One region of the Spirosoma oryzicola genome, then DNA from elsewhere that is predicted to be linked to it. Evidence: riboswitches for the same ligand, from Rfam matches in the RefSeq annotation. Region 1 holds a riboswitch; the other holds the start of a gene.
The links. Region 1 has a riboswitch for cobalamin ahead of LQ777_RS26530 (cytochrome c biogenesis protein CcdA). Riboswitches for the same ligand answer to the same signal wherever they lie in the genome.
Positions count from the first base shown of each region.

Region 2: linked by a shared signal. The riboswitch ahead of LQ777_RS17450 (TonB-dependent receptor plug domain-containing protein) and the one ahead of LQ777_RS26530 (cytochrome c biogenesis protein CcdA) in region 1 are both predicted to bind cobalamin.

Region 1 is NZ_CP089541.1:67,363-71,311, forward strand. It holds gene LQ777_RS26520 (cobyrinic acid a,c-diamide synthase CobB) at 1-1,314, opposite strand, end outside; gene LQ777_RS26525 (hypothetical protein) at 1,304-1,510, shown strand; cobalamin riboswitch at 1,473-1,675, opposite strand; cobalamin riboswitch at 1,721-1,927, shown strand; gene LQ777_RS26530 (cytochrome c biogenesis protein CcdA) at 2,045-2,680, shown strand; gene LQ777_RS26535 (TonB-dependent receptor plug domain-containing protein) at 2,721-3,949, shown strand, end outside.
Region 2 is NZ_CP089538.1:4,122,260-4,126,208, reverse strand. It holds gene LQ777_RS17450 (TonB-dependent receptor plug domain-containing protein) at 1-1,141, opposite strand, end outside; cobalamin riboswitch at 1,286-1,475, opposite strand; gene LQ777_RS17445 (M16 family metallopeptidase) at 1,582-2,958, opposite strand; gene LQ777_RS17440 (M16 family metallopeptidase) at 3,007-3,949, opposite strand, start outside.

The DNA of each region.
Region 1 (3,949 bases):
TTGATGAATAAATGCCGGGTTGTTGCCCCAGTATAGATGCACGTACGAAGCGAAGGTGTTGCTGACCCGGTACAATTTGGTTTCGACCGGAATCCCTTTCGCATTCGTGATCGTTGCGAGTGAATCAGAAGAAACTGATTTCTGTAACGTTGAGTAATGAAATTCGTGTCCGTTCAGCGCCAATCCATTCCAGTCCACTCGGCGGTAACCAAGCGTCAGTTTCGCTGTACGCATAGACGTGGTTAGCGGTAAGGCTCCCACCATTGGAAAAACTGCGCCCTGTTTATCTTCAATGCCTTGACCGAGGTACATGAGACCACCACATTCGGCGTACGTTAATCCGCCTGATTGGCAGTAGGCCCGAATGCTTTCCCGCATGGTGTCGTTGTCGCTCAGCGTTTGCGCGTACAGTTCCGGATAGCCGCCGGGGAGGTACAAAAAATTCGTTTCGGGCAGTGATGTATCGTGCAATGGGCTGAAAAATGTAACGCGACCGAAGCGAGCGAGTACGTCTAGGTTCTGCTCGTAAGCAAACGTAAATGCCTCGTCGCGGGCTACGCTGATGCGCCGGTCCGATACAGGTTCTGCCGTAGACATTGTGGTGCGTTCTGACCGTTGGGCGCGGGTAATCGCTAGTAAGCGGTCTACATCGATTGTCTTTGGAATAGCGTCGGCAACAGTCTGAATGATGCGTTCGTAATCCGTTTCGGTAGAGATATGCAGACCAAGATGTCGGGACGGAATGGTAAATTCGGGATTTGCCGGTAGATAACCCAGCGCTTCGACGCCTACGTCCGTACAAGCCTCCGCCAGAAAGCGGTAATGCGATTCTGATCCGACAAAGTTGAAGATCGCCCCGACCAGGTTGATGCCTTTGTAAAAGTTTTTGAACCCGTACAGCAATGGAGCCACCGAGTAAGCCATTGCTTTGGCGTTGACGACCAGCACGACGGGAATAGTCAGCAATTCGGCCAGTGCTGCGCTACTGCCCTGCATTCGATTCGAGCCGTCGAACAAGCCCATCACGCCTTCGGTCACGGCCACGTTGGCACCGCTGGCATAGCGTTGATACGACTCGGTCACGTGCTCCGGCGACGCCATGAACAGATCCAGGTTGATACTTGCCGTACCGGCTGCCGTTCGGTGATGATAGGGGTCGATGTAGTCAGGCCCGCACTTGAACGGCTGTACCCGCAGGCCCCGATCCGAAAGTGCCCGTAGCAATCCCAGCGTCAGCGTTGTTTTGCCGGAACCGCTGGATGGCGCTGCCAGCAAAAAATGCGAAAATTCGTCTAGATCAGGCATGCGTTCCATTGACAACCCGTTTAAAAAAACGTCAGGCTGCATTTCGCCATGCGAACGGGAGGGGGACAGCCAGCCAGGCTATGGGTACAATAAACCCATCATTCCGGTACCCAAAAAAGGGCCGACAGTGTACGCCAAGCTTGACCGTGCTTCAGACCGCGAAAGCATTGTCAGCAAGAAAAAGGGCAGGTTTCCTGACTTGTAACATTGCTGCCGTCCTTCCCAGCCCGGAAGGCCAGTGGACATTGTTGGGCAGCAACTTTTAACGTTACGTACAGTTGCGCGACAGTTCGGATTGACACCACCGGGGTGGCCTGACCGATTCCCTCTTGATCTGCCCGTGAGCAGAACCCTTTTCCTGTTGGGGAAATGAAGTAGTTAACGTATTCTCATCAAAGGTACGGTATATTTTATACTTTTGTGGCTGTTTACGGGTGTGCTTTCTACTGGGAAGCGCTTAAAAGGGAATCCGTCGCACCGTTTCGATGGTGTAAATCGGAGCAGTCCCCGCTGCTGTATAGTTCACAAAAAGGTTCTGACTTAATTAGCCACTGTTCGACTGCGAATGGGAAGGCGTCAGAACGGAACGAGCCAGAAGACCTGCCTTGAACAAATAGCTGGAATGCTTTCGGGACGAAAAGCAACAGAGAGCATTATGCGGCACCCCTCCGGGTGTACATCGGCTTTTTGTGTGCGTTCTCCGCAGGCCAATCAATGGTTCATTTAGTAGCGCAGACGCATGATCAATCCTCTTTTGCTGGATTCACTTCTCCTCGGTGTTCAGCACTCCTTTGAACCCGACCACATGGCCGCCGTATCGGTACTGGCCTCCGAAAAAAACAAACAAGCTAAATACCATATTTGGCGTGTTATCTGGCGGTCGTCGCATTGGGCGCTGGGCCATTCGTTCACGCTGATTCTTTTTTCCTGCCTGATTCTGTTGTTCAAATCGGCGCTGTCGCTGAATATTGCCGAACAAGTCGAACTGGCCGTTGGACCGTTGATGATCTGGCTGGGCATTGTCGCCATCCGACGGAATCATCAGCAAGCGCACGAGCACGTTCAGGCGTCTCCCAACACGTCGTTCAGCCGCTCGTTCTGGGTCGGCATGGTTCATGGATTGGCCGGTACGGGAGGTGCCTGTACCGTTGCGCTGACCCTGGCCGCCCGTGACGCTTCTACCGCCGTCTGGATTATCGTGTTACAAAGCGCTGGTATCATTGTCGCCATGACCATTTACGGGTATCTGTTGGCCTTTTCGCTGACAAGGGTGGTCGATACGTGGCGGCAAACCCTCCGGCTTGTCAACTATGCCGTGGGTATCTTTTCCATTGCCATTGGTTTATTTACTCTCTGGGAATCTGTCCAGCCTTAGTCCGCTTCATCTCGTTAAACTACCCCTAATTTATAGTCAAGTGAGTCTATTTTTACGTTTAAGTACCCGTTTACGCATCAGTGCCCAAGTCATCAACCGTAGCTCAGTAAGTGGTATCGTATGTCTGCTGGCTGGTCCGGCCTGGAGTCAGTCAACGCCCCCCGACACCGTACGCAACCGGGACCTTACGGAAGTCGTCGTTACAGCTACCCGTTCGGAAGTTCGACGCGATTTGGTTCCCCAGCAGATCACGGTGCTAAGCCGACATGACATCGACCAGACACCCGCTACGGACGTTACCGATCTGCTCAAAAAACTGGCGTCTGTCAATGTTATTCAATACCCTAGTTTATCGTCGGGCGTTGGTATTCGTGGGTTCAGACCGCAGTTTTCGGGACTCAATCAACGCACCCTTTTGCTTATTGATGGCCGTCCAGCGGGTGCTACGAACCTGTCAACCATTGGGCTGAATAACGCTGAACGGGTGGAGGTTTTGAAAGGACCGGCTTCGGCACTCTACGGTTCGCAGGCGATGGGCGGAGTCATCAACGTAATTACCCGGCGTTCGAAAGGACCGGTTCACGGCAACGCCTTTGCAGAATACGGTTCGTTCCAGACGTACCAGGCGGGTGGAAATGTCGGTGGTAACCTGACGAAACGACTCGATTTCGATGCGTCGCTTAATTATTTCAAACGGGCGCAGGATTACAAACTGGGCAACGGCAATTTCTTTCGGGATAAGCTGGATGGCGATCAGGCTGTAAAAAATTACAGCAACAAACCCGCCGAAACTATCGATGATCGTAAAGATGACGGGCAGGTTCGTCCAAACACCAAACTAACGTATTACTCGGGCGCATTACGAGTGGGTTACCAGCTCAGCACCAATTGGCGTGTTGATGCGCGGGGCGAAAAATTTATTGCCAAGGATGTTGAATCGCCCGGTGACATTACCTACGGAACTACCCAATCCAGCCTGAAAGATGCCGACCGGCAGGCGGGCGAAGTTGCGGTCAGTGGTCAGGTGGGCGCGCACAAACCCGTTTTACGGGTGTTTGCTTCTGGCGAAAACAGCTTTTTCAAAACGACCAACGTTTCGGGTAAACCAGTGACGCCGTATCAATCGTCGAGCACAGAGAATCGTTGGGTTGGCATACAGCTAAAAGATAATTGGCAGTTAGGGCCACACACGCTGACGGTGGGCTACGATTACCTTGATGCCAGTACACAATCGCGCAGTTGGACCGATGCCACGACGGAGCGGGCCCC
Region 2 (3,949 bases), on a different replicon from region 1:
GCGACTGGTAAGGACCGTACTGGCTGATCGACAGGTAGCTTTGGTCGGTGTTGCTAAAACGATAATCCGCACCAGTCAGCAATTCGCCCCAGGAACCTAGCTTCAGGTTGTGATACACTTCCGCAAAGTGAGCCAGCCCTCCGTATTGCTGGTACGAGTAAATCTCTGATGCGTTCGGCTCAACCGCTGTCGAGTCGTTCTTAAACATCCGGCGGCTATCACCGATGCTGTAGTTAAACGACAGTTTGCCCTGGGCGTGTTTGTAATCAAAGCCAGTCGCTAACCGCTTGAACTGGCTCTTGAACGTGAAATCTTTATCATCGGCAAACGCTCCGGCGTCGATGTCGGCGGAGTAGGCCGTCGTCAAACCCTGTACTTTCAGCGTAAGCCGTGACGTTGGTTGAAACGCGAAATTGGCCAGTAAGGCGTTCTGCCGGTAACCATCCTTGTCAAAATTATTTGTGCCGGTGGGATCGGTGGCCGACGAGAAACCCGCCGACGACAGCCGCGTGTACTGCACGTTGTACGATAGCCTATTGGTTTGGCCGCTTACGCCCACGCTTCCCCGAAAAGTTTTGTACGTACCGTAGTTAACCGTTGCATTCACGCCAAACGGCTTTCGGCCAACGGCATTGCTGCTCGCGCGCTTCGTAAAAATGTTGATGACGCCCGCCACTGCATCGGAACCGTAACTGGTTGATTGCGCTCCCCGTAAGATTTCGATCCGGTCGCACTCGCCCACGGTCAGCAGGTTCAGGTCGAAGGTGTTCGCTACGCCAGACGGATCATAAACCGGCAGTCCGTCCAGCAGAATCAACGTATTACCGGCTGAGGCTCCCCGTAGAAAAATGTCGGTGTTGGTGCCGAGTGGTCCATTCGAACCGACGATTTGCAGACCGGCCTGCCGCGACAGCAGTTCGCTCACGGATTGTGTTGCGTAGCGTTGCAATACCGAGTCAGACAGTACCGTAACGACTTTGCCGGTTTGGGAAAGCTTTTGTTCGATCTTGTTGGCCGTGACCGTCACGGCATCCAGTTGAACGGAGTTCGAAGAAGGAACTTGTGGATTGTCCTGCGCCAGAGCGGACAGGGAGGATACGGCCAGAGCCGCCGAAAGAAACGTACTGATTTTGCTCATCATTAATCAGGTAAAATGAGATTAAGTAATGAGCTGTCGGAAACTGAAATAAAAGACAAACGAACCGTTGCTCGTTTGTGACCGCACAGGTGACGCGCCACCTAACCGAACTGTCTTTCATCTCCGGCTTTTTACCCGAAAGCTCGAATCATGAATTCGTTTGAGGCAGGTCTTCTGGCTTGTTCTACCGACAACGCCTTCCCGCCAAACGGCAGTGGCTTTTTAGTTATCAGCTGGTAATTAGAACTTACAGCTACGGGAATAGCCCCGGATTTACACCGGTGTTCCCTTTTAATCACCCTTACGAGAAGGGCAAACCTAAAACGAGCGGACAAATATAGGCCATAAACGCGTAAGACGGCCATCCGGTCCGTCCCGAATCAATGTGTCGGTACGAATTTACCGGACAGTGTATTCGAGGGGGGACCAGATGGGCGCGTTATTTAAAAGCCGTCGGCCTTAATTTCCTTTTCGGTGATTGTGCCGTACTTCTTGACCTTTTCGCGGATGGTATCCGCTTTGCCGATCAGCACGAATTGCAGGTTGTTTTTTGGGAAATACTGATCGATGATTTGCCGCGTTTTCGCTACCGTCAATCCATCGACATTCTTCTGGAAATTGTTGATAAACGACTCGTCAAAACCCAGACTAAACATATCCGTCAGCAGGTCGGCCAGCGAACCGGCGGATTCGTATCGGGGCGGGAAATCGGCTTTGACGTAGTTTTTAGCCGAAAGCAGCGTTTTCTCGTCGATACCCGTGCGGTGCAGGCTGTCCAGTACCTGAAGGGCCATATCAATGGCCTCCGTGGTGGTACTCACTTTCGTAAACGTCGAAATGGCGAAGGTACCGCTGTTGCGGAACGTACCGAACCGGCTACCGGCCCCGTAGGTCAATCCCGAATTGACGCGTAGCGCGTCGTTGAGCCAGGACGTAAACCGACCGCCCAGAATGGTGTTGACTACCACGACCGGAATGTAATCGGGATTGTTTTGCGTGATGCCTTTGCCGCCAATCAAAAAGGTCGTTTCGCGGGCATCGTCTTTGTTGACCAGCAAGACCCGGTTTTTGTCGAACGAAACCGTTGGGTCCGTTAGTTTGGGTGAGGTAGCCGCGGCTGTTTTCCAGTTGCCGAACAAATCGGTGATCCGCTTTTTCATGGCAGCCGTATTGAAGTCACCCACAACCGCGATGGCCGCCCGGTCGGCAGTGTAGTTTTTCTGGTAAAACTGCCGAACGTCATTCGCTGTAATGGCCGATACCGACGAAGGGGTTCCCGAAATCGGGTTGGCATACGGGTGGTTTTCGAATACGAACCGGTTGAAATACGAATTGACAACCCCACGCGGACTTTCTTTTTGCTGCGTTAGCTGGAGCAGTTGCCGCTGTTTATACTTGTCGAACTCACCTTTGTCGAACGTCGGTTTGGTGATTACGTCCTGAATAATGTCGAAGAGCAGATCCTGATCTTTCACAGCAAATGAAGCCGTTAGTTTCGCTACTTCCTTTCCGCCATAGGTGTCTACGCTGGCTCCCACGTATTCCGCTTTTTCTTCCAGCTGCGCTTTGGTGTACTTGGAGCTGCCAAACAACAAGGCATCAGCGGTCATATTGGCTAGGCCGTAGCGGTTGCCATCCTGCACAGCGCCCGCGTCGAAGACCACCGACACGTTGATCAGCGGTACTTCGCGCTGTTCCATCAGGTAGACGGTCAAGCCATTTTTGAGTTTAAACTTCTGGTAAGGTGGCACTTTGAATGTCTGCGCCAGCGACACGCCCGCTATAAGCAAGGCGGTTATGATTATGACTATTTTTTTCATACTACAAAGCCCGTCGGTCTTTGAATCATTGGGGATGAATAATCGTAGTTAGTTATTTTTCGCGGGGTTGGTTTTTGGCTCTGGCAGCAGATAGCCAACCGTGCGGTTGCGGGCCGTCAGATACGTTTTGGCCACGCGCTGAATGTCTTCTTTGGTGACTTTCTCGTAAAGCGCCGGTGCTTCGTACAGCTTTTTGTAATCGCCGAAAAACAGCTCATAGGTGCCGAGCGAATTGGCTTTACCGTTGATTGTTTCCATCGTGCGATAGAATTCCATCAGCTTCTGGTTTTTCAATTTCTGCAACTCAACGTCGGTAATGCCTTCCGAGATGACTTTGTCGATCTGGTTAAGCACCGATTTTTCCAGTTGCTCCGCCGAAACATTGCTGGCGGCAATGGCGTAGACCGAAAACAGGTTCGGATCGAACGACTCGCCAAAGTAGCTGGACGCCCGCGAGGCAATGGTCGAATCGAGTACCAGCGATTTAATCAACCGCGACGAGTTTCCCGAACTCAACACACCACTCAGCAAATCAAGCGCGTAGTAGTCGGGGTTGCGGGCTTCGGGGGTGTGGTACGCCATCAGAATGTTCGGCGTAGCAATGTCCTTGTAGGTTGTCACGCGCCGTTCACCGTTTTGGGCCGGTTCTACCGTGCGCAGGCTGTCGGGTAATTTCTGGGCCGGAATCGACTCGATGTACTTTTCGGCCAGCTTCTTTACCTGAGCCGCCGTCACATCACCGACGACCACCGCAACGGCATTGTTGGGCGAGTAATAGGTTTTAAAATACTTTTCTAAATCTTCCTGCGTCCACTTTTTGATGTCGGATTCGAAACCAATGACCGGAAACATGTACGGATGCTCGACAAAAGCGACCGATTTGACCAGTTCGCTGATGACACGGTAGTTGCTGTTTTCCAGACCCGTACTGCGCTCGGACAGCACGACGCCCCGTTCGCTCTGCACCATCTTGGGGTCAATCGCTAAGTCG